One region of the Streptomyces sp. NPDC051214 genome, then DNA from elsewhere that is predicted to be linked to it. Evidence: riboswitches for the same ligand, from Rfam matches in the RefSeq annotation. Region 1 holds a riboswitch; each other region holds the start of a gene.
The links. A riboswitch is a leader RNA that binds a small molecule or an ion and turns the genes downstream of it on or off. The one in region 1 is predicted to bind cobalamin.
Positions count from the first base shown of each region.

Region 2: linked by a shared signal. The riboswitch ahead of AB0M70_RS07815 (prenyltransferase/squalene oxidase repeat-containing protein) and the one ahead of AB0M70_RS05175 (ABC transporter substrate-binding protein) in region 1 are both predicted to bind cobalamin.
Region 3: linked by a shared signal. The riboswitch ahead of AB0M70_RS36395 (cobalamin biosynthesis protein) and the one ahead of AB0M70_RS05175 (ABC transporter substrate-binding protein) in region 1 are both predicted to bind cobalamin.
Region 4: linked by a shared signal. The riboswitch ahead of AB0M70_RS01355 (energy-coupling factor ABC transporter permease) and the one ahead of AB0M70_RS05175 (ABC transporter substrate-binding protein) in region 1 are both predicted to bind cobalamin.

Region 1 covers NZ_JBFBAT010000002.1:154,608-161,937, forward strand. Annotated here, with positions in the region: gene AB0M70_RS05150 (nicotinate phosphoribosyltransferase) at 1-1,209, opposite strand, end outside; gene clpS (ATP-dependent Clp protease adapter ClpS) at 1,290-1,604, shown strand; gene AB0M70_RS05160 (DUF2017 domain-containing protein) at 1,616-2,212, shown strand; gene AB0M70_RS05165 (amino acid permease) at 2,607-4,079, shown strand; gene AB0M70_RS05170 (M67 family metallopeptidase) at 4,172-4,594, shown strand; cobalamin riboswitch at 4,558-4,715, shown strand; gene AB0M70_RS05175 (ABC transporter substrate-binding protein) at 4,759-5,712, shown strand; gene AB0M70_RS05180 (iron ABC transporter permease) at 5,754-6,854, shown strand; gene AB0M70_RS05185 (ABC transporter ATP-binding protein) at 6,851-7,330, shown strand, end outside.
Region 2 covers NZ_JBFBAT010000002.1:766,356-773,685, reverse strand. Annotated here, with positions in the region: gene lanKC (class III lanthionine synthetase LanKC) at 1-1,638, opposite strand, end outside; gene AB0M70_RS07830 (ferredoxin) at 1,845-2,078, opposite strand; gene AB0M70_RS07825 (aldehyde dehydrogenase) at 2,078-3,544, opposite strand; gene AB0M70_RS07820 (MBL fold metallo-hydrolase) at 3,739-4,788, shown strand; cobalamin riboswitch at 4,824-4,964, shown strand; gene AB0M70_RS07815 (prenyltransferase/squalene oxidase repeat-containing protein) at 5,092-6,309, shown strand; gene AB0M70_RS07810 (SCO2322 family protein) at 6,306-6,977, shown strand; partial or broken gene AB0M70_RS07805 (energy-coupling factor transporter transmembrane component T) at 6,985-7,330, shown strand, end outside.
Region 3 covers NZ_JBFBAT010000018.1:58,159-65,488, reverse strand. Annotated here, with positions in the region: gene cobN (cobaltochelatase subunit CobN) at 1-434, opposite strand, end outside; gene AB0M70_RS36400 (cobyric acid synthase) at 431-1,939, opposite strand; gene AB0M70_RS36395 (cobalamin biosynthesis protein) at 1,936-2,877, opposite strand; cobalamin riboswitch at 2,984-3,126, opposite strand; gene AB0M70_RS36390 (hypothetical protein) at 3,233-3,469, opposite strand; gene AB0M70_RS36385 (inorganic phosphate transporter) at 3,482-4,756, opposite strand; gene AB0M70_RS36380 (lysozyme) at 4,948-5,688, opposite strand; gene AB0M70_RS36375 (class II aldolase/adducin family protein) at 5,806-6,483, shown strand; gene AB0M70_RS36370 (alpha/beta fold hydrolase) at 6,572-7,330, shown strand, end outside.
Region 4 covers NZ_JBFBAT010000001.1:274,463-281,792, reverse strand. Annotated here, with positions in the region: gene AB0M70_RS01360 (GNAT family N-acetyltransferase) at 1-634, shown strand, start outside; cobalamin riboswitch at 720-904, shown strand; gene AB0M70_RS01355 (energy-coupling factor ABC transporter permease) at 934-1,662, shown strand; gene AB0M70_RS01350 (energy-coupling factor ABC transporter substrate-binding protein) at 1,662-2,051, shown strand; gene cbiQ (cobalt ECF transporter T component CbiQ) at 2,058-2,807, shown strand; gene AB0M70_RS01340 (ATP-binding cassette domain-containing protein) at 2,804-3,667, shown strand; gene AB0M70_RS01335 (MFS transporter) at 3,656-4,861, opposite strand; gene AB0M70_RS01330 (ABC transporter permease subunit) at 4,939-6,768, opposite strand; gene AB0M70_RS01325 (ABC transporter substrate-binding protein) at 6,776-7,330, opposite strand, start outside.

The DNA of each region.
Region 1 (7,330 bases):
CACCTCACCGCCCTTGACCAGCTCGACCTGGAGCTGGTGGTCGGCGAGCTCCACCGGCACCGCTCCCGTGCCGATCACCTCGGCCTCGGCGACGCCGTGCTCGTCGGGACGCCGCGCGGCCCACTTGCGACCGCCCATCGAGGACTTGGCGCCCATCGACTTCTTGGCCACCGGTTCCAGCGGGGCCTTCGGGTCCGCCGAGTGCGCGCGGGCCACCAGCTTGTAGACCATCGAGCAGGTCGGGTGCCCGGACCCGGTGACGAGCTGCGTGCCCACGCCGTACGCGTCCACGGGCGCCGCCGCGAGCGAGGCGATGGCGTACTCGTCCAGGTCGGAGGTGACGACGATCTTCGTCCTGGTCGCACCGAGCTCGTCCAGCTGGTCGCGCACCCGGTGGGCGACCAGGAGCAGGTCGCCGGAGTCGATGCGCACGGCGCCGAGCTCGGGCCCGGCGACCTCGACGGCGGTGCGGACGGCCTCCGTCACGTCGTACGTGTCGACGAGCAGGGTCGTGCCGGGGCCCAGCGAGTCGACCTGGGCCTGGAAGGCGTCACGTTCGTTGTCGTGCAGCAGGGTGAAGGCGTGGGCCGACGTGCCGACCGTGGGGATGTCGTAGCGGAAACCGGCCGCGAGGTCGGACGTGGTGGTGAAACCGCCGACGTACGCGGCGCGCGAGGCGGCCACGGCCGCCAGCTCGTGGGTGCGCCGGGCGCCCATCTCGATCAGCGGGCGCTCCCCGGCGGCCGAGGCCATCCGGGAGGCGGCGGCCGCGATCGCCGAGTCGTGGTTGAGGATGGAGAGGATCACCGTCTCCAGGAGCACGCACTCCGCGAAGGAGCCCTCCACGCGCAGGAGGGGAGAGCCGGGGAAGTAGACCTCGCCCTCCGGATAACCCCAGATGTCGCCGCTGAAGCGGTACGAGGAGAGCCACCGCAGGGTCTCCTCGTCGACGACGCGGCGCTCGCGCAGGAAGCCGATGACGTCGGCGTCGAAGCGGAAGTTCTCCACGGCGTCCAGGACCCGGCCGGTCCCCGCCACCACTCCGTAGCGGCGCCCCTCGGGCAGTCTGCGCGTGAAGACCTCGAAGACGGAGCGCCGGTCGGCCGTGCCGGCCTTCAGCGCGGCCTGCAGCATCGTGAGCTCGTAGTGATCCGTGAAGAGCGCTGTCGACGGAACATCCACCGGCAGCCCAAGGTCCGCTGTGTTCATACGAAGGATGCTACCCCGCATCTCGTCACTCTGACGATTTCCTGAGTCCATTTGTGCGAGGGCCCCCTGCGGGTGGCAGCATGGGACAAGTGAGTACGGCTCCCGCAGAGATCACCCGCCCGGAATCGGCCGAAGAGACCTTCGCCGTCCCGGAGCCCGACGTCCCCTGGATCACGCTCGTCCACAACGACCCGGTCAACTTGATGAGTTACGTGACCTATGTGTTCCAGTCCTACTTCGGGTACTCGAAGGAGAAGGCCACGAAGCTGATGATGGACGTGCACCACAAGGGCCGCGCGGTCGTCTCCACCGGCTCCCGCGAGGAGATGGAGCGCGACGTACAGGCCATGCACGGATACGGTCTTTGGGCCACCCTCCAGCAGGACCGGAAGTAGCGACACATCTGATGCCAGGACAATTCGAAGCCATCCCCGGGGGCGGCGCGGCCGTCGCGCTCGACGAGGTCGAGATCTCGATCATCCGCTCCCTCGCCGTGCAGCTCCTGGAGCTGATCGGCCCGGGTCCGGCCGAGGACGCCTCCGACGACCCCCTCGCGGAGCTGTTCGCGGAGGGCCCGAGTGAGCCGCCCACCGACCCCGTCCTCCAGCGGCTGCTCCCGGACGCGTACGGCGGCCCCGGCAGCGAGAAGGCCGATGAGGACGAACTGCGCGCGTACTCATCGGAGTTCAGGCGCTTCACCGAGAACGACCTGCGGGCCAAGAAGCGCGACGACGCCCTGGTGGTGATCCGCTCCCTGGACTCCATGACGTCCAAGGGCGAGGGCGGCGCTGTCCTGAAGCTGTCCGCCGACGAGTCGCGGCACTGGCTCGGCGCGCTCAACGACCTGCGCCTGGCGATCGGCGCCCGCCTCGAGGTGACCGACGAGGACGACACGGACCTGCTCTACCAGCTGCCGGACTCCGACGCCCGCAAACCGATGGTGATGGCCTACCTCTGGCTCGGCGGCCTCCAGGAGACCCTCGTCTCCACGCTGATCGGCTAAAAGGCCGCGCGAGGGCTGCGTCGCGAGTCGCACGAGTCACACCTCGGCCGGCCGGTGCACCCGCAAAGTCGATGTATGTAGCAGCGGTTACCCCTCGTTCGCTCATCGGACGCTCAAATCCGGATAACGATCGCGTCACTTCAATGTGCACTTTTGACGCGTCGAGGGAATTTTGTCCGGTTCTTCTCGTGGCATGGGCCACACGCGCCACGACCGATCACTGTTGCGGCCGTGATAAATCTTCACGACCACTCGGTGACGCCACCCATGTCACCGATGGCGCTCGGGCCGGCAGACCGCCGGTAGCACTCCATCCATATCCGGGGGGATCAGGACCTGATCCGTGGCCATACGCAGACTGCGGGCACGGATCAGCGTGGAGAAAGGCGTCACCATGACCTCAGTGCAGGTCGAAGAGCATCACGACGGCAATGAGGCCGACGGAACGGGCGGTTCGTCCGGTACGTCAGGCGAGGGATATCAGCGCGGGCTCGGCGCCCGGCAGATCCAGATGATCGCGATCGGCGGTGCCATCGGCACCGGCCTGTTCCTCGGCGCGGGCAAGGCCATTCACAAGGCCGGTCCGAGCCTCATCCTGGCGTACGCCATCGCCGGCCTTGTCATCTTCTTCATCATGCGCGCCCTGGGCGAGCTGCTCATGTACCGCGCGGTGTCGGGCTCCTTCTCGGAGTACGCGCGTGAATTCATCGGCCCGTTCTTCGGGTACGTGACCGGCTGGACGTACTGGCTCTTCTGGGTCGTCACCGGCATCACGGAAGTCACGGCGGCGGCCCAGTACATGCAGTACTGGACACACGACGCCATCCCACAATGGGCGTACGCGCTGATCTTCACGGTCATCCTGTACGGCGCCAACCTGATCTCGGTGAAGCTCTTCGGCGAGCTCGAGTTCTGGTTCTCGATGGTCAAGGTCACCGCGATCATCGGCATGATCCTCATCTGCGCCGGCATCCTCACCATCGGCTTCTCCGACGCCGGTGACACCGCGTCCGTCTCCCACCTGTGGGACCAGGGCGGGTTCTTCCCGAACGGCATCGGCTCCACGCTGATGACGCTGCAGATCGTGATGTTCGCCTTCCTCGCCGTCGAGCTCGTCGGCGTCACCGCGGGCGAGTCCAAGGACCCGAAGACCGTCCTGCCCAAGGCCATCAACACCGTGCCGTGGCGCATCGCCGTCTTCTACGTCGGCGCGCTCGTCATGATCCTCTCGGTCGTGCCGTGGACCTCGTTCCAGCCGGGCGTCTCGCCGTTCGTGGCGGCCTTCCAGGAGATGGGCCTCGGCATCGGGGCCGCGATCGTCAACTTCGTCGTCCTGACGGCCGCGCTCTCCTCCTGCAACTCGGGCATGTACTCCACCGGCCGCATGCTGCGCGACCTCGCGCTCAACGGCCAGGGCCCGAAGTTCTTCACCAAGCTGACGAAGAACGGCCTGCCGCTGGTCGGCACCACCTTCTCGGCAGCCCTGATGCTGGTCGGCGTCTGGATCAACTACCAGTGGCCGGGCGAGGCGTTCAACTACGTCGTCTCCTTCGCGACCATCTCCGGCATGTGGGCCTGGATCATGATCCTGGTCTGCCAGATCAAGTACCGCCGCAAGGCCGACCGTGGCGAGCTGCCGCAGTCCACCTTCCGGGCGCCGGGCGCCCCGTACACGAGCTGGTTCGCGCTCGCCTTCATCGCCATGGTCATCGTCATGATGGGCATCGACGAGGACGCGCGGATCTCGCTCTACGCGGCTCCGGTCTGGGCCCTGATCCTGGGCATCGGCTACCTGGTCATGCAGAAGCGCGACACGCAGTCGACGGACGGCGGCGAGACCGCCCCCAAGGACGTGCTCAAGTCCTGACCCCGGGCTGATCAGCCTGCCTGATCCCAGCATGTGGGCCGGTCCGTACCACTCTTCGGTACGGGCCGGCCCTTCTGCTTATCCTGGCTGCCATGCTGACCCTGACCCAGGCCCTTCACGACCAGATCGTCGCGCACGCGCGCCAGGACCACCCCGACGAGGCCTGCGGTGTGGTCGCGGGCCCGGAGGGAACCGGCCGCCCCGAGCGCTTCATCCCGATGCTGAACGCGGCACGCTCGCCCACGTTCTACGAGTTCGACTCGGGCGACCTCCTCAAGCTCTACCGCGAGATGGACGACCGCGACGAGGAGCCGGTGATCGTCTACCACTCGCACACGGCGACCGAGGCCTACCCCTCGCGCACCGACATCACGTACGCCAACGAGCCGGGCGCCCACTACGTCCTGGTCTCCACGGCCGACACCGACGGCGCGGGCGACTTCCAGTTCCGCTCCTACCGGATCGTGGACGGCGAGGTCACCGAAGAAGAGGTGAAGGTCGTCCAGGCATACTGAGCTTCACCTTTGAGGCGGCAGGACCCAGGAAGCCGGTGCGAGTCCGGCACGGTCCCGCCACTGTGACCCCACCCTTCGCGGGTGGGGCAGTCAGGAACTGACCTGCCGCCCTCTTCTCCCACGACGCAGGGAACGCGGAAATCCCCTGGAGGAGGCGCTCAGCCATGCCCCGCCCCATACGCGTGCTCATGACCGCGGCCCTGCTGCTCCCGCTCGCCGCCTGCTCGTCCTCCGACGGCACGGACGCGAAGCCGGAGTCCAAGGCCCCCGGCTTCCCGTACACGGTCACGAACTGCGGCGTGAAGACGACGTACGAAGCACCCCCGAAGCGCGCCGTGACGATGAACCAGCACGTCACGGAGGTGATGCTGGAGCTGGGCCTGAAGGACCGCATCGCGGGCACGGCGTACCTGGACGACAAGGTCCTGCCGAAGTACGCGAAGGCGTACGCGGACACCCCGGTCCTCGCCAAGGAGTACCCCTCGTACGAGAAGCTCCTGGCCACGAACCCCGACTTCGTCTACGGCGGCTACGCGAGCGCCTTCCAGGCAGGCGAGGGCCGCAGCCGCGAAGCCCTCGCGAAGTCCGGCATCGAGAGCCGCCTGAACGTCGAGGGCTGCGCCAAGAAGCCCGTCTCGATGGACGACGTCTACAGGGAGGTCCGCGAGGTCGGCAGCACGTTCGGGGTGCGGGCGCGGGCGGACAAGTGGGTGGCCGCGGCACAGCGCGAACTGGCGCAGAGGGAGGCGAAGTCCAAGAAGCCCGTCCCGGTCTTCGTCTACGACAGCGGCGACAAGTCTGCCTTCACGGCAGGCGGCCGGGGCATCGGCAACGACATCATCGAGCGGGCGGGCGGCCGCAACGTCTTCGCCGACCTGGACAAGTCCTTCGGCGACGCGTCCTGGGAGTCGGTGGTCGACCGCAAGCCCGAGGTGATCGTGATCCTCGACTACGGCGGCACGACGGTGGCCCAGAAGAAGAAGCGCCTCCTGGACGACCCGGTCCTGGCGAACGTCCCCGCCATCAAACACAAGCGCTTCGCGGTACTCCCGCTGTCGGACACGGTGGCGGGGGTACGGGCCCCGGCGGCGGTGGGGAAGCTGGCGGACCAGCTGTGAAATCTCAGCCCGTCCGGCGGGTATTCCAGCCCGTCCGGCGTTTGAGGACGAACTCGGCGAAGCCGGTGATGGACGGCAACCAGTCCGGGGTAAGGGCGGCCGCACGAACCCGCAGCCGCCTGAGCTACGCGACAGTCATCGCAGCGCTCTGCGCGGCACTGGCGGCAGCGGTCGTCGCCGGCCTCGCTCTGGGCTCAGTACGCATACCCACCGCCGACGTCCTGCAGATCCTGACGGGAGGTGCGGAACCGTCCCCGTTCCGCACCATCGTCCTGGACGTCCGCCTACCCCGGGTCCTGCTCGGCGCAGCCGTAGGCGCGGGACTCGCCGTGATCGGCACAGTCCTCCAGGCCCTGGTGAGGAACCCCCTGGCCGACCCCTTCCTCCTCGGAGTCTCCTCCGGCGCCTCCGCCGGAGCCGTCGCCGTCATCGTCCTCGGCAGCGTCTTCGGCCTGGGAGCGGGCCTCGCCACCACCGTCACCATCCCGGCCGCGGCCTTCGTGGGCGCCCTGCTCTCGCTCCTCGTCGTCTACACCCTGGCGAGGTCGGGAGGCGGCGGTTTCGCCACCGGCCGCCTGATCCTGGCGGGGGTGGCCGTCTCGTACATCCTGGCCGCCCTGACCAGCCTCATCCTGATCACCGCCGACAGCGCCGACCACCTCAAGGAAGTCCTGTACTGGACGCTCGGCGGCCTCGGCAGCGCCCGTTGGGACATGCTCGCGCTGCCCGGCGTCGCACTCCTCCTCGGCACGGCCCTGCTCGTCGCCCTCGCCAGGCCCCTGGACCTCCTCCTGGTGGGGGAGGAGGGCGCCACCGTCCTCGGCCTCGACACGGCCCGCTTCCGCGTCGCCGTCTTCGTCCTCGCCTCGCTCCTGACCGGCGTACTCGTCGCGTACAGCGGGGCCGTCGGCTTCGTCGGCCTGATGGTGCCGCACGCGGCCCGGATGCTGGTCGGCGCCGCCCACCGGACGCTGCTGCCGGTGGTGGCCCTGATGGGCGCCGTGTTCCTGGTCGCCGCTGATCTCGCCGCACGCACGGTCGCGGCGCCGCAGGACATCCCGGTCGGCGTCCTCACCGCGCTGACGGGCGGCCCGTTCTTCCTGTGGATGCTCCGAAGGAACCGTACGGAGGCGACCGCATGAGCCACCCAGCAACTCTCCGCACCGAGGGCCTCTCCTACGCGATCGGGGCCAAGCGCCTCGTCGACGACGTCACCCTGCACGCGGGGCCCGGCGAGACCATCGGCATCGTCGGCCCCAACGGCAGCGGCAAGACCACCCTCCTGCGCTGCGTCTACGGCACCCTCGCGCCCACCGGCGGCCGCGTCCTCCTGGACGGCGACGACCTGGCGGGCCGCTCGGCCAAGGACCGCGCCCGCCGCATCGCCACCGTCCCGCAGGACGGGCACACCGGCTTCGAGCTCACCGTCCGGCAGATCGTCGCCATGGGCCGCTCCCCGCACAAACACTTCTGGGAGGCGGACACCGCGCGGGACGACGTCCTGGTCGGCGATGCGCTGGAGAGGGTCGGCGCCGCGGACCTCGCGCACCGCGTCTTCGCCGGGCTCTCCGGCGGTGAGCGCCAGCGTGCCCTGGTGGCGAGGGCGCTGGTGCAGGAG
Region 2 (7,330 bases), 610 kb from region 1:
GAGCCGGTCGTCGCGCTCGGGGGTGGCCGAGGCGAGGATGGCCTTGACCATCGAGTCGCGGCTGTGGGGCCAGTCGGCGGGGTCGACGAAGACGGTGGCCGCCCCCGCCGTCCTGGCGGCGCCGGCCCTGTCCCCCTTCGGGACGCCCTCCCCCAGGGCTTCCGGCGCTCCCGCCCGCAGGACCGGCGCCTGCTCGCCCGTGCCGGGGCGCTGGATCTCCGCCACCGCCTCGGCGAGGAACTCCTGCGGTACGTCCGGGAATTCGGCGGCGATCATCTCGGCGAGGTGCGCGGCCTTGCCGCGGTCGACGGCGAGCAGCGAGGTGACCGGCAGGAAGAGGGCGAGCCGCAGACACGCGAGGGCGTAGCGGTCGACGTCCGCGCCGGTGCGGTCCGGCGGCGCGACGAACCCGGGGTGTGCCATGACCTGGCGCCCGGAGTCGCCCACGGTGCCGGCGGCCTCGAAGTCGAGGAGCGCAACGGACTGTTCGTCGGGCGCGACCATGATGTTGAAGAGGTGCAGGTCGTTGAAGACGACGCCGCGTGCGTGCACGGCGGTGACGGCTTCCTCGACGCAGCGGTGCATGCGCAGCGCCCAGGCCGTGTAGTCGGCGATGGCCTGGGGGTCGGGCCGGCTGACCAGGAGCGGATGCCGGTGCGCGAAGAAGGAGTTGAGGGTGGTTCCCTCGAGGAAGTCCATGACCAGGAAGCGGTGGTCGCCGAGCAGGAACCAGTCCCTGACCTCGGGGGCGACACCGAGTCCGGAGAGCTTGTCCAGGGCGGCCTTCTCGCGTTCGAGCCGGGCGACGGCGTCGGCTCCGCCCGCGGCGAGACCGGCGTGCGGCCTGCCCTCCTTGAGGACGACCTTGCGGCCGTCGCGGGTGTCGGTGCCGGCGTAGACCCCGCCGCCGTTGGAGAAGTGCAGGGCCTTCTCGATGCGGTACGGCAGGTCGCCGACGGTGGTGGTGTTGCGGGCGGCCAGCTGGGGTGCGAGGAACGCGGGCAGCTCCACCCAGTCGGGCACCCGGAAGGCCGGGTCGCGGGAGTCGGGGACGAGCGTGCCCTCGGCGTTCTCGACGGCGGGCACGAGCGTGCCCTTGCCGTTGTCGCACATGCGCCGGGTGAAGGCCCCGTACCTGACGTAGAGCGGCCCTTCTTCCCAGCGCAGGTCGGTCAGGATGTAGGGCCCGTCGAACCCTTCGAGGCGCTTGCCCAACTCGGTGAGGACGGACTGCAGTTGTGTCTCGTCGTCCGGGTAGATCGTGGCGAACTTGCCGCTGTTGTCGCGGCCCGCGTACTTGCTGTTGCGCAGGTGCAGGAGGTGGGCGGCGGGCACGAACTTGAAGGGGATGCCGCGCTCGACGCAGTGGTCCCAGATGATCGCGCCGATGCGGTCGGCGTTGTCCAGGGTCGCGGAGGCGTGGACCTTCCAGCCCTGGGCGGGCGTGGGGCGCGGCTCCCCGTCGGCGCCGAGCGGGATGAGCGAGAGCCAGTCCCCCTTGCGCACCGACCGCCAGCCCGGCGGCACGGCCCGGCCCGCGGTCTCGAACTCAGGGGCGCTCTTGCCCACGGACAAGCGGTCCGGAGTCTCGTAGAAGTGCCTGTCCGCCAGACAGTAGACCTCGTACCGCTTGTCCACGAACGTCTCCTCCCCATGTGGTCTGGCTCAGAGAGTTCCAGGCCGCAAAGGGGACGGACAGTCACGGATGTCATCGATCGGGCATGCGGAACGCATGGGTAAAGTCCTGTTCGCACACTTTCGAGCACACATAACGTCCGCAGAACGTACACAATTCGGCTCAGAGGGCGTCACACAAGTAAATTCCGCCGCAGGAGCGGACCCCCTCAGTCCTCCGGCGGGAAGACGACCTCCCCGCTGCCGGACAACGTGATGGTGATCGCCTCGACCGGACACCCCTCGGCCGCTTCGAGCACTTTCTCGTTGGCGTCGGTCTCGGGGTCCTGAGGGTGCGACTGACGGGCGGAGTCGAGCGTGAAGCCGCCCGGCGCCGTGATCACGCACATCCCGGAGCCGATGCAGACCGACCGGTCCACCTCGACGTGCCAGCGGTCGCCCATCAGGCACCCGCCCCCCCGTACCCCGCGGGCAGGTGGATCATCTTGTGCTCGAAGTACTCGCCGTACCCCTCGGGCCCGAACTCCCGCCCGAGGCCGGAGTTCTTGTAGCCGCCGAACGGTCCGAGCATGTCGAGGCTGAAGGTGTTCACCGAGTACGTGCCGGTGCGCACCCGCCGCGCGATGTCGATGCCGCGCTCCGTGTCCGCCGTCCAGACGCTGCCGCTGAGCCCGTAGTCGGAGTCGTTGGCGATCTTCACGGCCTCGCTCTCGTCGCCGTACGGGAGCAGACAGATGACCGGGCCGAAGATCTCCTCGCGGGCGATGCGCATCGAGTTGTCGACGCCGCCGAAGAGGGTCGGCTCGACGTACCACCCCTCGTCGAACCCGGCCGGACGCCCGCCGCCCGTGAGGATCTTGGCGCCCTCCTCCTGGCCGATGCGGATGTAGTCGAGCGAGCGCTGCTGCTGGCGCTTGGCGACCAGCGGGCCCAGTTCGGTCTCCGGGTCGAGCGGGTCGCCGACCTTGAGCGCGGCGGCCGCGGCGGCGAAGGCCTCGGCGAACTCGTCGTGGCGGGAGTGCGGCACGAGGATGCGGGTCTGGGCCACGCACGCCTGGCCGTTGATCATCCAGGCGAAGGGGACGATGCCGGCGACCGCCGCCGAAGCGTCCGCGTCCGGCAGGATCACCGCGGCCGACTTGCCGCCCAACTCCAGTGTCACGCGCGTGAGGTTGCGGGCCGCGACCTCCATGACGCGCTTGCCCGCGCCGACGGAGCCGGTGAAGGACACCTTGTCGACGCCGGGGTGCCCCACGAGGTACTCGCTCACCTCGCGGTCGGCCGAGATGATCGAGAGCACGCCCTGCGGCAGCCCCGCCTCGGTGGCGATGTCGGCGAGGATGTACGCGTCGAGCGGCGTCTCGGGCGAGGTCTTGAGGATCACCGGGCACCCGGCGAGCAGCGCGGGCGCCAGCTTGGCCGCCGCGGTGAACTGCGGGACGTTCCACGGGACCACGGCCGCCACCACGCCGACCGGCTCGCGCCGGACCAGGATCTTGCCGAGGGCGCCGTCGCGCGCCTCCTCGTACGTGAAGTTCTTCGCGACCGTGAGCGCCGAGTCCCAGACCATCATCGCGGCGAGGGCCTGCACCATCACGCTCGACGTGTACGGGGTGCCGTTCTGGGAGCTGATGACGCGGGCGATCTCCTCGTGCCGCACGGCGAACGCGTCCTTGATCCTGGTGACGACCTCGATCCGCTCGTCGAGGGTCATCCGGGGCCAGGGGCCCTCGTCGAACGCCTTGCGCGCGGTGGCGACGGCCCGGTCGACGTCGGCGGGCGCGGCGTGCGGCACCCGTGCGAAGACCTGGCCGGTGTGCGGCGAGACCACCTCGATGACGTCCTTGCCGTGGGGGTCCACCAACTCCCCGCCGATGAACAGCTGTCCGTGTTCCACGAGCTCGGTCATGGTGACTGCCTCCTGCGGGAATCCGCCTGCGCGGCACGCTTTCTGACACTGTTTCAGAACTGATACCAGTTCTAGTTCCACTAGTCCACGGAGGGCAAGGCTCAAGTAGCCTGTTGAAACGGTCGACTTAGGCGATCATTGGAACCAGTTCTAGTTACGGTCGAGCGACGAACGAGAGAAGAAGAGGGCGCCCGATGACGCAGGTGACCGAACCGCAGGTGACCGAGCACGGCGGGGGCGTATGGAGCATCAAGGTCCCCATCCCCGACAACCCGCTGGGCTTCACCCTCGTCCACCTCCTGGACACGGACGCCGGCCCCGTCCTCGTCGACACGGGCTGGGACGACCCCACCTCCTGGGACGCACTCGCCGAGGGCCTCGCGGCCTGCGGCACGTCCCCCGACGCGGTGCACGGCGTCGTCATCACCCACCACCACCCCGACCACCACGGCCTGTCGGCCAAGGTCCGCGAGGCGTCGGGCGCGTGGATCGCGATGCACGAGGCGGACGCCTCGGTCGTGCGCCGCACCCGGACCGGGCCGCCCGCCCGCTGGTTCGACTACATGGTGGAGAAGCTGACGGCCGCGGGTGCCCCCGCCGACCATCTGGCCCCTCTCCTCGCCGCCCGTGACGCGGGCCGCGCACCCCGGCTGCCCGGCCTGGCCGCCGCGCTCCCCGACCGCGGCATCACCCCCGGCGAGCTCCTCGAACTGCCTGGGCGCAGGCTCCGCGCGATCTGGACCCCCGGCCACACGCCCGGCCACGTCTGCCTGCACCTGGAGGAGGAGCACCCGGCGCGACTGCCCGGCCACGGCCGCCTGTTCTCCGGCGACCATCTCCTGCCCGGGATCACCCCGCACATCGGCCTGTACGAAGACCCCGACGACGAGACCGTGACCGATCCGCTCGGCGACTACCTCGACTCCCTGGAGCGCATCGGCCGCCTGGGGGTCGCCGAGGTGCTCCCGGCCCACCAGTACGCGTTCACCGACGCCCCGGGGCGCGTCCAAGAGATCCTGGCCCACCACGAGGAGCGCCTGACGGATCTGCTCGCCCTCCTCGCCGAGCCCCTCACCCCCTGGCAGCTCGCCGAGCAGATGGAGTGGAACCGCCCCTGGGCCCAGATCCGCTACGGCTCGCGGAACATCGCGGTCTCCGAGGCCGAGGCCCATGTGCGGCGCCTGGTGAAGCTGGGGCGCGCGGAGGCGGTGGGCCACGATCCCGTGCGGTACCGCGCGGTGTGACCTCCTGCCGGGGGCGGCCGCCTCGGGGCCCGTCCCCTACGGGCCGGTAGAGTGGCCCCGTCGTCATCATGCCCGTACGGGGGGAAGCCGGTGCGAATCCGGCGCTGACCCGCAGCCGTGATCCACGGTCCTCAGGACCGGTGGAGAGCCGGATCGCCTCGTACGGAACGTGACCGGCTCGCGTCATCGGAACCGCCGATGACCGGCACCGTCGAGGTATACGGAGCCGGAGCCGCCCGGTGCCCGTGCCCGCACGCGCCCGTGCTGCCCCGCTCCCCCGCAGGGAGAGGCACCCGCCGCATCATGAACGTTCGCCGCAGCGCAGCGGTCCTGGCCGCCGTCGCCGTGTTCGGTTCGGCCGCCGCCCCGGCCGCCTTCGCGGACACCGCGTCCCCGTCGCCCTCCGCCAAGCTGCCCTCCGGTCTGTACGGCGACGCGGACCCCAAGTTCGACGGGGTGTTCCGGCAGTCGTACGCCCTGCTCGCCCAGGACTCCGTCGGCGTGAAGCCCGCCGCGAAGTCCGTCGACTGGCTCACCGGGCAGCAGTGCACGAACGGCGGTTACGCCGCCTACCGCCCCGACGCGGGCGAGCCCTGCGGCTCCAAGACGATGTTCGACAGCAACGCGACGGCGTCGGCCGTGCAGGCGCTCGCCGCGCTCGGCGGCCAGCAGAAGACGGTCGGCAAGAGCGTCGACTGGCTGAAGTCCGTGCAGAACCAGGACGGCGGCTGGGGCTACAGCCCCGGCATGGACTCGGACGCCAACTCCACCGGCATCGTCATCGGCGCGCTCGTCGCGGCGGGCGAGAAGCCGCAGTCGGTGAAGTCGCAGGACGGCAAGTCCCCGTACGACGCGCTGCCCGCCCTCGCGATGAGCTGTGGCAAGGACGGCGGCGCCTTCGGCCTCGCCGACGTCAAGTCCGGCAAGCTCTCGCCGAACGCGGACGCCACCGCGGCCGGCGTCCTCGGCGCGCACGGCAAGGGCCTGGTCGTGGACGCGGCCAAGAAGAAGGAAGCCGCCCCGAAGTGCGCGAAGGCCGACACCGCCGAGCAGGCGGCGTCGAACGGCACGGGCTACCTCCTGAAGACGCTCGCCAAGGGCGACGACCACCTGATGTCGTCGATGCCCGGCGCCAAGAACATGCCCGACCTCGGCAACACCGCCGACTCCGTGCTCGCGCTCGCCGCGGCCGGTCAGCCGGAGCAGGCCGAGAAGTCGGCCCAGTGGCTGGCGAAGAACTCCGCGCAGTGGGCCGAGAAGTCCGGCCCCGCCGCCTACGCCCATCTGATCTTCGCCGCCCGCGCCGCCGGCCTGGACCCGCGTGACTTCGGCGGCGCGGACCTGGTCAAGCAGCTGGGCGCACAGGGGCCCGCCCCGCAGGCGACGGAGAAGGCCGCCGACGAGAAGAAGGACAGCGACGACGGCGGCGTGAGCATCTGGTGGATCATCGGCGTCGGCATGGTCGCCGGCATCGGCATCGGCTTCCTCTACAGCGGCAACAAGAAGAAGCAGCAGCTGTGACGCGGGGTCGCGCGCGGTGCGGGCGCCTGGTGATCGGGGCGCTCTTCGCCGCCCTGCTCGGTGTCCTCACCGCCGCCCCCGCGCAGGCCGCCGGGTACCGCTACTGGTCCTTCTGGGACCGGGACGGTTCCAGCTGGGCGTACGCGAGCCAGGGGCCGAGCACCGCGCGCCCCGACGACGGGGCCGTCCAGGGCTTCCGGTTCGCCGTGTCCGCCGACTCGAAGGACGCCGCGAAGCCGCGCGGCGCCGCCGACTTCGACACGATCTGCGCCAAGACCCCCGCCAAGGACGACCGCAAGCGGATCGCCCTGGTCATCGACTTCGGCACGCCGGGCGACGCCCCCGACGGGGAGAGCCCGCCGAAGGCGCGTACGGCCTGCGCTCAGATCGCGGACGACGCGACCAGCGCGGACGCGCTCGCCGCGGTCGCCAAGCCCCTGCGCTACGACAGCAACGCCCTGCTGTGCGCCATCGCGGACTATCCGAAGTCGGGCTGCGGCGAGCAGGTCTCGGGCAACGGCGAGTCCGACGCCACGGAGAAGAAGCCGGCCGCGAGCGACGAGGAGAGCGGCTCCGGTGGCCCCTCCGTCGGTCTGATCGCGGGCGTGGCCGCCATCGCCCTGCTCGGCGGGGCCGCCCTCTGGCAGGCACGCCGCCGACGCGGCTGACCGCACGATGACCGACCACCCGAGCACCGCTCCCGGTGCGCTGCGCAGGCGCCTGGCCCCCCAGGCGCACCGGAGCAACGCGCTGCATCCCGGCGCCTGGTGGGTGTGGGCGCTCGGGCTCGGCGTCGCGGCGTCGCGCACCACCAACCCCCTGCTGATCGGTCTCCTCATCGGCGTCGCGGGCTATGTCGTCGCGGCCCGCCGGACCTCGGCCCCGTGGGCGCGGTCGTACGGCGCCTTCGTGAAGCTGGGCCTCGTCGTGATCGCGATCCGGCTGGTCTTCGCCGTCGTCCTCGGTTCCCCCATCCCCGGTACGCACGTCATCGTGACGCTCCCCGAGGTGCCGCTGCCCG
Region 3 (7,330 bases), on a different contig from region 1:
GGCATCTTCCGGGGTTCGGCGCTCAGCCGCGTGTGGGCGGCACCGGAGCGGGCGTGCCCCGCCGCGAGGACGTCCTCCTTGAGGAAGCGCGCCAGCTCCCGCAGATTCTCCGTGCCGCCCTCGACGAGGTAGCGCAGCGCCTCCGCCACGGACCCCGCGTGCACGGTCGACTCCGCCATCAGCTCCGCGTCCGGCACGGCCTCGCCGCCGAGCAGCACCGTCGGGATCCCGGCGGCCTTCAGCGCCGCGAGCCCGTCCTCCCACGCCCGCTTGCCGCCGAGCAGGCGTACGACGGCGATGTCCGCGCCCTCGATCAGCGCGGGCAGCTCGGCCTGCGCGTCGACCCGGGTCGGGTTGCCGATGCGGTAGGGGGCGCCGGAGGCACGGGCGGCGAGGAGGTCGGTGTCGGCGGTGGACAGCAGCAGGACGGTCATGAGGGTGCCCCCGGTGCGATGAAGGGGAGTCCGGCGGGAGGGCCGGTCTCGATCAGGCTGAGCAGCGCGTCCGTGTCCGCGTGTTCTTCGATCAGGTCGCCGAGCAGGTCGAGCTGCTCCTCGCGCAGGGTGCCGAAGCTGGTGTCGGGGGCGGGCACGAAGCGGCGCCCGGCGGCGCGGGCGACCTCGGCGAGGAAGCGCCGCCGGAACGCGTCGGACTCCAGCGAGCCGTGCCAGTGCGTGCCCCACACCTCGCCGACGCGGCACCCGTCCAAGAACGGCTCACCGCCCAGGACTTGAGCGACACCGTGATGGATCTCGTACCCCTCGACGGGCTCACCGAGGGCCTCGCCGACCGGCCGCGCGAGGGTCTTCTCGCGCGCGAACCGCACGCGCACGGGCAGCAGACCGAGCCCGTCCACGGCTCCCGCCCGCGACTCGACGTCGTCCTCGATGTGCTCGCCGAGCACCTGGAAGCCGCCGCAGATCCCGAGGACGGGGCGCCCCTCGGCGGCGCGCCGCGCCAGGGCGTCGGCGAGGCCGCGCTCGCGCAGCCACTCCAGGGCGCGGACGGTGCCGCGCGTGCCGGGCACGACCACGAGATCGGCGTCGACGAGCTCCTCGGCCCGGTCCACGAACCGCACGACGACGCCCGGTTCGGCGGCCAGCGCGTCCACGTCCGTGAAGTTCGACATCAGCGGTACGGCACAGACGGCGACCCGTAGCACGTCCTCGCCGACCGGGGGAGCGACCACGGATTCCCGCACGGCGCCCCGCAGGGAGACCCGAAGGCCGTCCTCCTCGTCGATGCCGAGGCCGTGCTGGAACGGCAGCACCCCGAACGTGCGCCGCCCGGTGAGCCCATGGAGCATGTCGAGGCCGGGTTCGAGCAGCGAGACGTCGCCCCGGAACTTGTTCACGAGATACCCGGCGACCAGCTCCTGGTCCTCGGCACTCAGCAACGCCGTCGTCCCGAAGAAGGAGGCGAAGACGCCCCCGCGGTCGATGTCTCCCACCACGACCACCGGGAAGCGGGCGGCCCGCGCGATCCCCATGTTCACGATGTCCGTACGGCGCAGATTGATCTCGGCGGGACTGCCCGCCCCTTCGCAGATCACGGCGTCATAGCTGCCCCGAAGTTCCTCCAGGCATCCCAGGACGGTGGTGAGCAACGCTTCCTGCCGCCCCCCGTGGTACCCCCGCGCGCTCATCTCGCCCACGGGCTTGCCCATCAGGACGACCTGGCTGCTGCGGTCGCTGCCCGGCTTGAGCAGCACCGGATTCATCAGCGCGGTCGGCTCGACCCGGGCGGCCTGCGCCTGCATGGCCTGGGCGCGCCCGATCTCGGCGCCCTCGCGCGTGACGAAGGAGTTGAGGGACATGTTCTGCGCCTTGAAGGGCGCGACGGAGACGCCCTTGCGGGCCAGCCACCGGCAGATCCCTGCGGTGACGACGCTCTTGCCCGCGTCGGACGTGGTTCCCGCGACGAGGAGTCCACCACTCATGAGGCCCTGCCTTTCCGTACGGTGCTCACGGCCGCGGCGACCCCGAGGGCGAGCAGCCCGACCCGCCGTGAAAGCTTCACGGCCCGCTCGATGTCGGCGACTTCCACGCCCCGCCCGCCGCCGTTCAGGACCGGCCGGTGCTCCACGCGCCCCGCGTACGAGAGCGTCCCCCCGAGCCGTACGCCCAACGCCCCGGCGAAGGCGGCCTCGACGGGCCCGGCGTTGGGGCTCGGATGCTTGGCGGCGTCCTCCCGCCAGGCCCGCACCGCACCCCGCGGCGATTCCCCGGCAACAGTCGCGAGCACGGCGGTGAGCCGGGCGCCCGGCCACCCCAGTACGTCGTCGAGCCGGGCGGAAGCCCACCCGTAGCGCCGGTACTTCGCGGACTTGTGCCCGACCATAGCGTCGAGCGTGTTGACGGCGCGGAAGGCGACGAGCCCCGGGACCCCGCCCAGGGCACCCCACACCAGGGCACCCACCACGGCGTCGGAGGTGTTCTCGGCGACGGACTCCACCACGGCCCGCGCGATGCCGTCGGCGTCGAGCGCCTGCGGATCACGCCCGCACAGATGCGGCAGCCGCTCCCGGGCCACCTCGATGTCCCCGGCGGCGAGCGCCCCGCCCACGGCCCGCGCCTCACGCCCCAGCGAGGTCCCGCCGAGCACGGCCCAGGTGGTGGCGGCGGTCAGCGCGACGGACGCGGCGCGTGAGTCACGTACGAGAGAAGAGGCCAGGGCGGCCGCACCGGCAGCACCCCCGGCACACACCACGGCGTGCAGCGCGCCCCACCCGCGGTGGTCACGCCACAGGACACGCTCGACGGCACCGGCGGCCCGCCCGAACGCGGCGACCGGATGCCCGCGGCGAGGATCGCCGAGGAACAGATCACCGAGAAGGCCGGCGGCGGCGCCGTACGCGAAGTCGCGATCGGCACGCATGGCTTCAGCCGGTCGCTGTGCCGAGAAGTGAGCTCACGCTCGGGAACTGGTCCGGCAACGGGCGGCCGCGCATGGCGATATGTCCTCACTCAGGGTGTCCGCGCCCTGGTTCGACGTGATCGGCGGCGAGAGTTCCTGGCTTCCGAGGAGTCAGCTCCTCGATGACAGTGGCGGGACCGCGCCGGATTCACACCGACTTCCTCTCCTGCTGCCGTATGGCTCCGGCAGTCCACCACGCCCACGAACGCCCGTCAACTTGCCGTTGACCTGCGGCGGGAGAGTGTGCGGAGGCCCACATACGAAGGTGGGGTGCGGGACGCCGAAGCGTCCCGCACCCCACCCGGAAGCCCGGTCGTCAGGCGACGATCAGATAGATCCCGTACGCCACCGCAGCCGCGCAGAGCGCGAAGCACGCGTACGCGCCCATGCGTGCTGCCGTGGCGCTGCCGGCCGTGGCCGATGAGGCGCCGGACGTGGCCGCCTCGTGCTTGGAGAGGCCGACGATGCCGAGGGTGAACAGGCCCACCAGGGCCACCGTCACCGCGAGGCTGACTCCGAAGACGGAGCCGAGAGCTGCCCAGTCGATGTCCATGCTGACTTGTCCTTACACCGTGGCGGGCCGGGCGGGGTCCGCCACGGTGCCGGTCGGGGCCGCGATGGTGGCCTTGACGAGGTCGACGTCGGGGCTCGTCACCGCCGAGCCGGTGGGCGGCGGGGTGACGGCGGCGATCGCGGTGGTCACGACGCCGGCGGGCTCGTCGGCGGAGGAGCCGCCGATCTCGTCGTCGGCGACGTTCGTGTGGTCGACGGCGTTGCGCCGGGACAGCACCCAGATCACGGCCGAGCCGGCCACGAGGAGCGCGGCGGTCACCGCGACGCCCCAGGGGCCCTGCTTGGTGAGGAACTCCGCGCCCGCGCCGACCAGACCGGCGGCCGGCAGCGTCAGGCCCCAGGCGATGAACATGCGGGTCGCCGTGGACCAGCGGACGACGCCGCCCTTGCGGCCGAGACCCGCGCCCATCACGGCGCCGGAGCAGGACTGGGTGGTGGAGAGCGAGAAGCCCAGGTGCGAGGAGGCCAGGATGACCGTCGCGGCGCTGGTCTGGGCGGCGAAGCCCTGCTGCGGCTGGAGGTCGGTGAGGCCCTTGCCCATGGTGCGGATGATGCGCCAGCCGCCGAGGTAGGTGCCGAGCGCGATGGCGACACCGGCCGAGACGATGACCCACATCGGGGGGTTGGCGCCCGGGTTCAGGACACCGCCGGTGACCAGGGCGAGCGTGATGATGCCCATGGTCTTCTGCGCGTCGTTCGTGCCGTGGGCCAGCGAGACGAGGCCGGCGGAGGCGATCTGGCCGACGCGGTAGCCCTTGGCGGTGGCCTTGGTCTCGGTGTTGCGCCCGATGCGGTACGTCAGGCGCGTGGCCAGCGTCGCGGCGAGACCGGCCACGAGGGGCGCGGCGATCGCGGGGAGCAGGATCTTGGTCACGACGGTGCCGCCGTCGATCGACGACCAGCCCATCGACATGACCGCGGCGCCGATGAGGCCGCCGAAGAGTGCGTGGGAGGAACTGGAGGGCAGGCCCACCAGCCAGGTCAACAGATTCCAGAGGATCGCGCCGACGAGCGCCGCGAAGATCACCTCTGTCTTCAGTCCGTCCTCGTTGACGATTCCGCCGGAGATCGTCTTGGCGACCTCGACGGAGAGGAAAGCGCCGACGAGATTCAGCACGGCGGACATGGCCACCGCCGTCTTGGGCTTGAGAGCGCCAGTCGAGATGGTGGTCGCCATCGCGTTGGCCGTGTCGTGGAAACCGTTCGTGAAGTCGAACACGAGAGCGGTAACGATCACGATCCCGAGGAGAAGCGTGATGTGTTCCATTTACCCAGGCTTCTGTTGGACGTCAGTGGCAAGTGGAACGTAGGCAAGCTGAGTGAACGGAAAGTGAACTGGGTCGGGCCGTGCGGTGACCCAATGCGGGGCACCGCCACTCCGGTTCTTCCGGGGCGCCGACGCAGATCGCCCCGAGGGGCGTCACAGGGCCCGGAATCAGGGCTTCCCGAGCTACCCGGCTACCCACGGGCGAAGCTCTTCAACGTGGTCGCCGAGCCGTTGAAGAGATTCTGATCACCCGGCAGCGGGCCGGCGTTGTCGTGCTGCCAGATGGTCAGGCGCGACCAGCCCTTGGGCAGCGCTCCCGGCGTCGGCGCCCAGCGTGCCAGCCACAGCGCGTGATCCGCTCCGAAGGCCCGGCTGCCGCCCGTGCAGGCGTTCCACCACTTGGTGGTCGTGTAGATCACCGGGCGTCGGCCCGTCCGCCGCTTCACCTCGCCGCTGAAGGCCTTGATCCAGGCGACCATGCGGGCGCTGCCGAGGCCGTAGCACTTCCGTGCGCCGTACGGATTGTGCTCGATGTCGAGCGCGGGCGGCAGCGTCCGCCCGTCCGCCCGCCAGTGCCCTCCGTGCTCCATGAAGTACGCGGCCTGCCGGGTGCCCGATGACTTGTCCGGCAGGGCGAAGTGGTACGCGCCGCGGAGGATGCCCGCCGCGCGGGAGCCGTCGTACTGCCGGCGGAAGTAGGGGCTGCGGTACGTGTGGGACTCGGTGGCCTTCACGTAGACGAACTGCGCGCCCTTGCTCCTGGCCTGCTGCCAGTCGACGTTCTTCTGGTGCGAGGAGACGTCGTGCCCTCTCGGCTTGCCCGCGGCCGAAACCGGAATCTCGGCGAGGGCGGCGCCCCCGAGGGTCAGAGCCGTCACGGAGACCGCGATGAAGCGGGCGCGACGGAGGGACGGTGTGCGGTCACGGGCCATATTTCCCCCGGATGGCGACGTGCGGGACAAATCACGCACGAGGCTAGTGGAAGTTCGTCGCTCTCCGGTCGACCGCGGGCCGGCCCGTGTCGGCCCCGCTGCTGGCAGGATCACGGCATGACGGAGCAGCGGAAAGAGCGGGGCGAGGACCGGCAGGACACGATCGAGCGGGCCTGGGACGAGCTGGTGGCGACGGCCCGCAGGACGGTGACGGACGGCCTGGTGGTCGGCACATCGGGCAACGTCTCGGTGCGCGTCGGCGGCACGATCCTGGTCACCCCGAGCGGCGTGCCGTACGACCGCCTGACCCCGCGGGACGCCGTCGGCGTCGACACGGACGGCAACCGGCTCTTCGGTGACCTCACCCCGACGAGCGAACTGCCCATGCACCTCGCCGTCTACCGCACCACGTCCGCCGAAGCCGTGGTCCACACCCACGCGGTGCACGCCACCGCCGTCTCCACCCTGGTCCCGGAGCTGCCGCCCATCCACTACATGACGGCCGCCCTCGGCGGCCCGGTCCGCGTCGCCCGGTACGCGCCGTACGGCTCGGACGAGTTGGCCGAGCACATGCTCCGGGCCCTCAGGGACCGCACGGGCTGCCTGCTGCAGAACCATGGGACCGTCACCTACGGAGACACCCTGGACCAGGCGTACGACCGCACGGCGCAGCTCGAGTGGATGTCCCGCCTCTGGCTCACGGCAAGCTCCGTCCCGGGCCACGCCCCGACCCTCCTGTCCACGGGCCAGCTGAGGGAGGTCGAGGACAGGCTGCGGGGCTACGGCCAACGGTGACGCGTCGCGGGGCTCCGCGGGCCAACTGACATCACCCCGCGGGCCCCGCCCACTGGCCCACGGCGGGCCAGGGCCCGACACTGGGCTGGTGCGCCAAGCCAAAGCGACGGCAACGGCCGTCACCGCCGTCACCACCGCCCTCGTGGGCGGCGCAGCCGCCGTCGCCGCGGGCCGGTTCGCCAGCAACGCGGCCCTGAAGGCACCGGCCGGCCGGCCGCTGCCGACCGAGCCCCGCCTCACGGTCCACTCCACGGCCGCCGGCCAGATCACCCTGACCCGCGCCCTCGCGAGCCTGCGCCCCGGCCGGTACGGCCTCGGCGGCAACGGCAGCCATGCCGTGATCGGCCCCGTCCTGGACACCGCGCCGCACGCGGCGGACACCGTCGTACGCCGCCTCGAGCGCGTCACGCACGGCTCCCTGGAACCCGGGGCGAAGGTCTGGCTCACCCCGCAGGTCCACATCGGCGACCCGCACGCCGCCCTGGACATCGACCACGCGGACGTCGACATCCCCGGCGAACTCGGCGGCCTGCCCGCCTGGTTCGTGCCGGGCATCCGGGACACCTGGGTGATCACCGTGCACGGTCTGGGCACCACCCGCGAGCACCCCATGGTCGTCATGGACTTCCTGCACCACCAGCAGTTCCCGGTGCTGGACCTCGCCTACCGGGGCGACCTCGGCGCACCCCGCTCCCCGGACGGCCTCGGCCACCTCGGCGAGACCGAGTGGCGCGACCTGGACGCCGCCATCCGCTACGCCGTGCGCAACGGAGCCCGGAACGTGATCCTGCACGGCTGGTCCACCGGCGGCGCCATGGCCCTGCACGCCGCCGCGTACTCCGCCCTG
Region 4 (7,330 bases), on a different contig from region 1:
GGCGGTCGTCCACGTCCTGCGCGGCGCGCAACTGCTCGCGCACACCGACGCCTTGCGCACGGTCTACGCCGAAGCCTTCGGCCCGCCGCCCTGGCACGAGGACGAGGACCGGGTGGCGCAGTTCCTGGTCCGGCTCGGCGGCGACGTGCGGCGTCCCGGCTTCACCGCGGCCATCGCCCGGCATGGGGCGGACATCGCCGGATTCGCCACCGGGTGGATCACTCCCGACCCCTTTCCCGCCGACCGCTGCTATCCGCAGGCGGCCGCCGGACTCGGGGCCGGGCGCGCCCTGTCGTGGCTGTGCGGCGCGCGTGAGATAGACGAACTCGCCGTACGTCCCGGGGCGCAGGGGACCGGGGTCGGGGCGGCCCTGCTCGAGGCGGTGGCCGCGGGCGCACCCGACGGCCGTGCCTGGCTGCTCACTTCGGTCCGGTCGACGCAGGGCATGGGTTTCTACGGCCGCCAGGGCTGGACCCAGGCGACCCACCCCTCACCCGACGGCAAAGGCGTCGTCGTCTTCCTCGGGCCCCGCCACCCCGCCAGGACCCTCGCGGTGTCCTGCGGCACAGAAGGGGCGACCTCCCGGGGAGCGGGGCGTACGCCGGGCGCGCACGGGCCGGTGCACATGGGCTGACCAGGGGCGTACGCCCTGGTCATGTGCGCTCGCGCGTGCCACAGGTCGAGCGGTCCCGCAAGTTGTCAGGTCACTGGATTCCGCACTAGGGTCACCACGCCTTGGTGCTCGGGAAATCGGTGTGATGCCGGTGCGGCCCTCGCCACTGTGATCGGGAAGTCCGGCTCCAGCCCTCGCGGCAGCCACTGGGCGCAACACGCGCCCGGGAAGGCGGAGTCCGGTCGGTACGACCCGTCAGCCAGGAGACCGGCCAAGGCGCGTTGTCCATCCACGAGGTGCTGGAGAGGGTCTGCTTAGCCATGCACATAGCCGAGGGTTTCCTCCCACCGGCGCACGCGATCGCCTGGGGCGTAGCGTCCGCGCCGTTTGTCGTCCACGGAGTCCGCTCCCTCACCCGTGAGGTCAAGGAACACCCGGAGAGCACCCTGCTCCTGGGCGCGTCCGGAGCGTTCACCTTTGTCCTTTCCGCGCTGAAGATCCCGTCCGTCACCGGCAGTTGCTCGCACCCGACGGGCACCGGGCTCGGCGCGATCCTCTTCCGGCCGCCGATCATGGCGGTGCTCGGCACCATCACGCTGCTGTTCCAGGCGCTGCTGCTCGCCCACGGCGGGCTCACCACACTGGGCGCCAACGTGTTCTCCATGGCGATCGTCGGGCCATGGGCCGGATACGCCGTCTACCGGCTCCTGAAGCGGTACGACGTGCCGCTCATGGTGGCCGTGTTCTTCGGCGCGTTCGTCGCCGACCTGTCCACGTACTGCGTCACCAGCGTCCAGCTCGCCCTGGCGTTCCCGGACCCCGGCAGCGGGTTCCTCGGCGCCCTGGGCAAGTTCGGCGGCATCTTCGCCGTCACGCAGATCCCCCTCGCCGTCAGCGAGGGTCTGCTCACCGTCGTGGTGATGCGGCTGCTCGTGCAGTCCAGCAAGGGCGAGCTCACGCGGCTCGGCGTGCTGCTCCAGGGCACGAAGCCGTCCGAGAAGGCGGACACCGGCAGCAAGACGGAGACCGAGACGGGGGCCAGCGCCTGATGAGCCGGAACGCGAAGATCAACACCCTGCTCCTCCTCATCGTCGCCGCGCTGGCGGTGCTGCCGCTGGCGCTCGGTCTCGGCGACGACGAGAAGGAGCCGTTCGCCGGGGCCGACGCCCAGGCCGAGACGGCGATCACCGAGATAGAGCCGGATTACGAGCCCTGGTTCTCGCCCCTGTACGAACCCCCCTCGGGGGAGATCGAGTCGGCGCTCTTCGCGCTGCAGGCGGCGCTCGGAGCGGGCGTCCTCGCCTACTACTTCGGTCTGCGCAAGGGGCGCCGTCAGGGCGCCGACGCCGCGCGGGCCGAGGCGGAGCGCACCGGGACAGCCACCGCGGAGCAGGCCGTCGACGAGGAGCACACCCGGGCCGGGACCGGGCAGGTCTGACCCGGCGTGCTGCCCATCGACGCGGCGGCGCACAGCAGTCGCTGGCGCCGCCGCCACCCCGTGGACAAAGCCGTGCTCGGGCTCGGCCTCACCGTCCTTGCCGTCTCCCTGCCGCCCTGGCCGGGAGCCGCCCTGGTCCTGGTCGCCGCGCTCGCCGTGCTCCTCGGACCCGCCGCCGTGCCGCCGCGCAAACTGTGGCGCGCCTACCGCGTGCCCCTGGGTTTCTGCGTCACCGGTGCCCTGACGCTGCTCGTCCAACTGGGCGGGCCCGAGGGGTTCGTCACGCTCGCCGACGGCGGCCCCGAGCGGGCGGGCGGACTGCTCCTGCGCACGTCGGCGGCCTCGCTCGGCGTCCTCCTCTTCGCCTTCACCACCCCCATGTCGGACCTGCTGCCCCGCCTGGTGAAGGCAGGCGTACCGGCGCCGGTCGTCGACGTGGCCCTGGTCATGTACCGGATGAGCTTCCTGCTCCTCGACTCCATGAGCCGGATCCGGCAGGCGCAGGCCGCGCGGCTCGGCCACACCACCCGGGCCGCCACCTGGCGTTCCCTCGGCGGTCTCGGCGCCACCGCGTTCGTGCGGGCCTTCGACCGGGCGAGCCGGCTGCAGGCCGGGCTCGCCGGACGCGGGTACGACGGGACCCTGCGGGTGCTCGTGCCCGACGCCCGGATCTCGCGGCCCTTCGTGGCCGCGAGCGCCGGGCTCCTCGTGGGCCTTGCGGCCCTCACTCTCGTACTGGAAAGGGTTCTGCCATGAGCGAGCCGAGCGGGTCCCTGGTCGCTCTGCGCGCCGTCTCCTACGCGTACGAGGACGGGCCCACCGTCCTCAGCGGCCTGGACTTCGACGTCACCGAGGGCCGCGCGCTCGCGCTGCTCGGGCGCAACGGCAGCGGCAAGACCACCCTCATGCGGCTCCTGAGCGGTGGACTCCGCCCGGACCAGGGCGGATTGACCCTCGGGGACACCCCGGTGACGTACGACCGCAAGGGGCTCACGCGGCTGCGCACCACCGTCCAGCTGGTGGTCCAGGACCCGGACGACCAGCTCTTCGCCGCCTCCGTCGAACAGGACGTGTCCTTCGGGCCCCTGAACCTGGGTCTCACGGACACCGAGGTGCGCGGCCGGGTCGCCGAGGCGCTCGCCGCGCTCGACATCAGCGCCCTGGCGGACCGCCCCACCCATCTGCTCTCCTACGGCCAGCGCAAGCGCACGGCCATCGCGGGAGCCGTGGCGATGCGTCCCCGCGTCCTGATCCTCGACGAGCCGACCGCGGGACTCGACCCCGACGGCCAGGAACGCCTCCTGAGCACCCTTCAGGGCCTGCGGGACGCGGGAACGACCGTGGTGATGGCCACCCACGACGTGGACCTGGCCCTGCGCTGGGCCGACGACGCGGCCCTGCTCACCCCCTCGGGAGTACGCACCGGGCCGGTCGCGAAGATGCTCGCCCACCGCGAACTCCTGACGCAGGCGGGTCTTCGCCTGCCCTGGGGGATCGCCGTCACGGAGCTGCTGCGGACCAAGGGCCTGCTGGCCGAGGCGGGCGACGGGCCGCGCACCCCCGAGGAGTTGGCGGCCCTGACGGCATCGGCGCTGCCCGGCGCGTCAGGCGGCTGACGGGTCCGCGGCCCGCCGGGCGCGGGCCGGCAGCAGCGTCACGGCGAGCAGTGGGATCGCGGCGAGCACCAGCCACGGCGCCCAGGGCGGTAGCCCCGCGTCGAGGAGCGAGCCGGTCATGGCGCTGCCCGCGAGGACGATCAGGCCGGAGACCGACGACAGCGCCCCGGTGTAGAGGCCGAGCCTGCCGTCGGGCGTGAGATCCGGGACCCAGGCCCTGGCCGCCGGGGCGACCAGCATCTGGCCGAGGGTCAGAAGGACGACGAACCCGGCGGCGGGCAGCAGCCCGGCCACGCCGGTCCAGGCGGCCGGCCGCGCGACGGCCACGACGGCGAACCCGACGGAGATGAGCACGAGCCCCGCCGCCATCGAGCGGCGTTCGTCGAGGCGCCCTGCCGCCCAATGGGTGACCGGAAGCTGTGTGGTCACCACCAGGAGGGAGGAGAGGGCGAAGAGCCAGGCGATCGGCGCCTGCGAACCGGCCGTACGCTCCACCTCGTCCGGCAGCGCGAGATAGAGCTGGTTGTACGCCAGGAGATAGGCGCCGTAGGCACAGCACACCGCCAGGAACCGGCGGTTGCGCAGCAGTTCGCCCATGCCTCCGCGCACGCGGGTCTTCTCCCGCCCCGGGATGCGCTGCGGCAGCAGCCACAGGTGCCCGGCGAGGACGAGGACGAAGACCCCGGCCCCGGCAAGGCAGACGGTGCGGAAGTCGACGGAGAGCAGCAGCGCGCCGATGAGCGGACCGAGGAACGCGCCCGCCTGGCCCGCCACGGTGAGCAGGGCCAGGACACGGGTGCGCGGGCCGCGGCCCGACTGCTCCCAGAGCACCGCCTGCCGGGCGACCTCGGACTCCACGGCGGGGGAGAACAGGGCGGCGGCGAACCCGATCAGGAGCACCGCGCCGATGACCGACCAGGTCTGCTGCGCGTAGCCGAGCCAGGCGAAGCCGGCGATCCGCAGCAGGCAGCCGGTGAGCACCACCGGCCGCACGCCGTAGCGGTCGGTCAGGGCGCCGCCCACGACGAAGAGCCCCTGCTGGCTGAAGGTCCGCAGGCCGAGCACCAGGCCGACCAGCCAGCCCGCCATGCCGATCGCCGTGCCCAGGTGCTCGGCCAGGAACGGCAGGACGGCGAAGAAGCCGATGTTGAAGGCGAGTTGGGTGAGGATCAGCAGGCGCAGGAGGGGCGACAGGTGCGGCCAGGTCCGTTCGCGGCGCGAGCGCTCGGCGGGCCGGAGCCGCGTGAGCAGGGGCAGTTGACGTCGATCGCTCACCGGGCGGCCGTCCCTGCCGTGGTCAAGTCCCGCTCCTTGGGCCGTACGTCGGCCACGCGAGGGGGTTCGTCGGGTCGGCGTGTGCGCCGCAGCCGGCGGGGGAGGGGCACTCCGCCCGCCGCCGTCACCGCGAGGGCTCCCAGGAGGGCGAGCGCGGCCGCCGGGGCGAGCAGCGCCCAGGGGGCGCGTTCGGCGTAGGGCTGGTTCTCGGCGAGCAGCAGGCCCCACTCGGGGGACGGCGGCTGGGCGCCGAGGCCGAGGAAGCCGAGGGCGGCCAGGGCAAGTGCGACGGCGGGGAGCCGCAGCAGCGCGTGGCGGGTGACGGGCGGCAGAACGGCGGGCAGCAGATGGTGCCGCAGCTGGTGGCGGCGCCCCGCCCCCAGGCTCCGGGTCGCCGTCAGATGCAGGGTGGCGCGTTCCTGGAGGAGCAGGGCGGCGGTGTGGGCGGCCAGCGGGACCCAGGCGACGGCGGCCACGGCGATCGCGGGGGTGGCCGCACCGCTGCCCGCCACACCGGCGACGAGGAGTCCGGCCAGCGTCGGCGGTATCGCGTTCAGCGTGTCGAGGAGCGGGCCCGAGAAGCGCGGCAGAAGCCCGAGCAGGATGCCCGCGGCCAGGGCGAAGGCGCTGATCCCCAGGGCCAGCGCGAGGGTGTGCAGCGCGCCGTGCCCGACCCGCGCCAGGACATCGCGGCCCAGGGCGTCGGTGCCGAACGGGTGCGCCAGGGACGGCGACTGGAGCCGGGCCGCGGTGTCCAGGGCGAGAGGGTCCCGGGCCAGGGCGAGGAGGATGACGCCCAGCAGGACCCCGCCGTACAGCAGCGGCAGCCGGCTGGGCGCGGGGCGCTCCGGGAGATGCAGGGTCGGCAGGGTTCCGTCCCGCAGCGCCGGACCGCTCGCCAGCCGCGACACGAGGCGGAAGAGGCCGCCTGCCACGGCGGCGAGCAGGACGAGCGCGAGGGTTCCGGCCTGGAGGACGGGCAGATCCTGCGCCACCGCGGCCTGCAGGGTGGAGCGGCCGAGCCCGGGGATGTCGAAGATCTGCTCCACGGCGACCGCGCCACCGGTCAGGCCCACGAGGAAGAGACCGAGGTTCGGCAGGAGGCCGGGCAGGCAGCGGCGCAGCGCCTGGCGCGCGATGCGTCCGCTCGGAATGCCGCGGGCCGCGGCGGCCCGCGTCCACGGTTCGGCGAAGGCACCGGGCAGCAGGTCGTCGATGAGCCGCCCGAGCAGTGCCCCGGCGGGCAGCCCGAGCGAGAGCGCGGGCAGTACGAGCCACTGGGGCCCGTACCAGCCGAGGGCGGGCAGCCAGCCCAGTTGGACGCCGACCACGGTGGCGAGTACCGAGGCGGTCAGGAATTCGGGCAGCGCGGCGACGACCGCGGCCCCGCCACCGGAGGTGCGGCGCCCCGAGAGCCGGCGGCGGGAGCCGAGCCACAGGGTGCGCGAGCACACCGTGCCCGCCGTCACGACGGCCACCACCAGCGCCGCCGACATGAGCAGCAACGAGACACCCAGGGCCTGCACCACGGAGGGCAGCACCGCTTCACCGGATATCCACGACCGCCCGGCGTCCCCGTGCAGGAGCCCGCCCGTCCACTGGCCGAGCAGCCGCAACGGGCCCTCGTCCAGGCCGAGTTCACCCCGGACGGCCGCAAGGACCTCGGGGGTGGGGGTGCGCTCCGCCGCCCGCGCCTTGAGCACGGTGAGCGCCGGGTCGGTGCGCGACAGCCAGGGCAGCAGGCCGATCAGGCACAGCAGCGCCGCGGCGAGCACCACGCGCCACAGCAGCACCGGTGCGCCGCCGCGGGCGAGGCTCCTGCGCATGCCGCCCTCAGCGCCTGGTGCCGGCGGCGACCAGCGTCCGCTCGTACGGGTCGAGGATCTCGCCGCGCACGGAACCGCCGACGCCCGTGATGATCCGCTGGTGGACCAGCGGCACGACGGCGTCGGTGCCGAGGATCGCGGCCTCCGCGGCCATGGCCGCGTCCTGCCGCTTCGCGGTGTCGGTCGTGTTCTCGGCCTTCCGCACGGCCTTGTCGAACGAGGTGTCGCACAGGTGCGAGAGGTTGTAGCTGCCGTCGCAGGTGTAGTCGCTCGCGAGGACCGACACGGGGTCGCCGGTGTCGAGCATGGTGTTGCGGGCGCCGACGAACGCGTCGAACTTCCCGGCCAGGGCGTCGCCCTCGATGCGGGAGGACTCGCGCACCTCGAGGGTCACCTTGAATCCTGCCTTCTGCAGCTGCTGCTTGAGCACCTGCGCGACCTCGGGGAGTTCGGGCCGGTTGTCGTACGTGCCCAGGGTGATGGACTTCCCGCCGGGTGCGGTCGCCTTCGCCTGGCCCTTCGGCTTGACGCGCTTTCCGTCGGCCCAGGTCAGGGCGGGCCC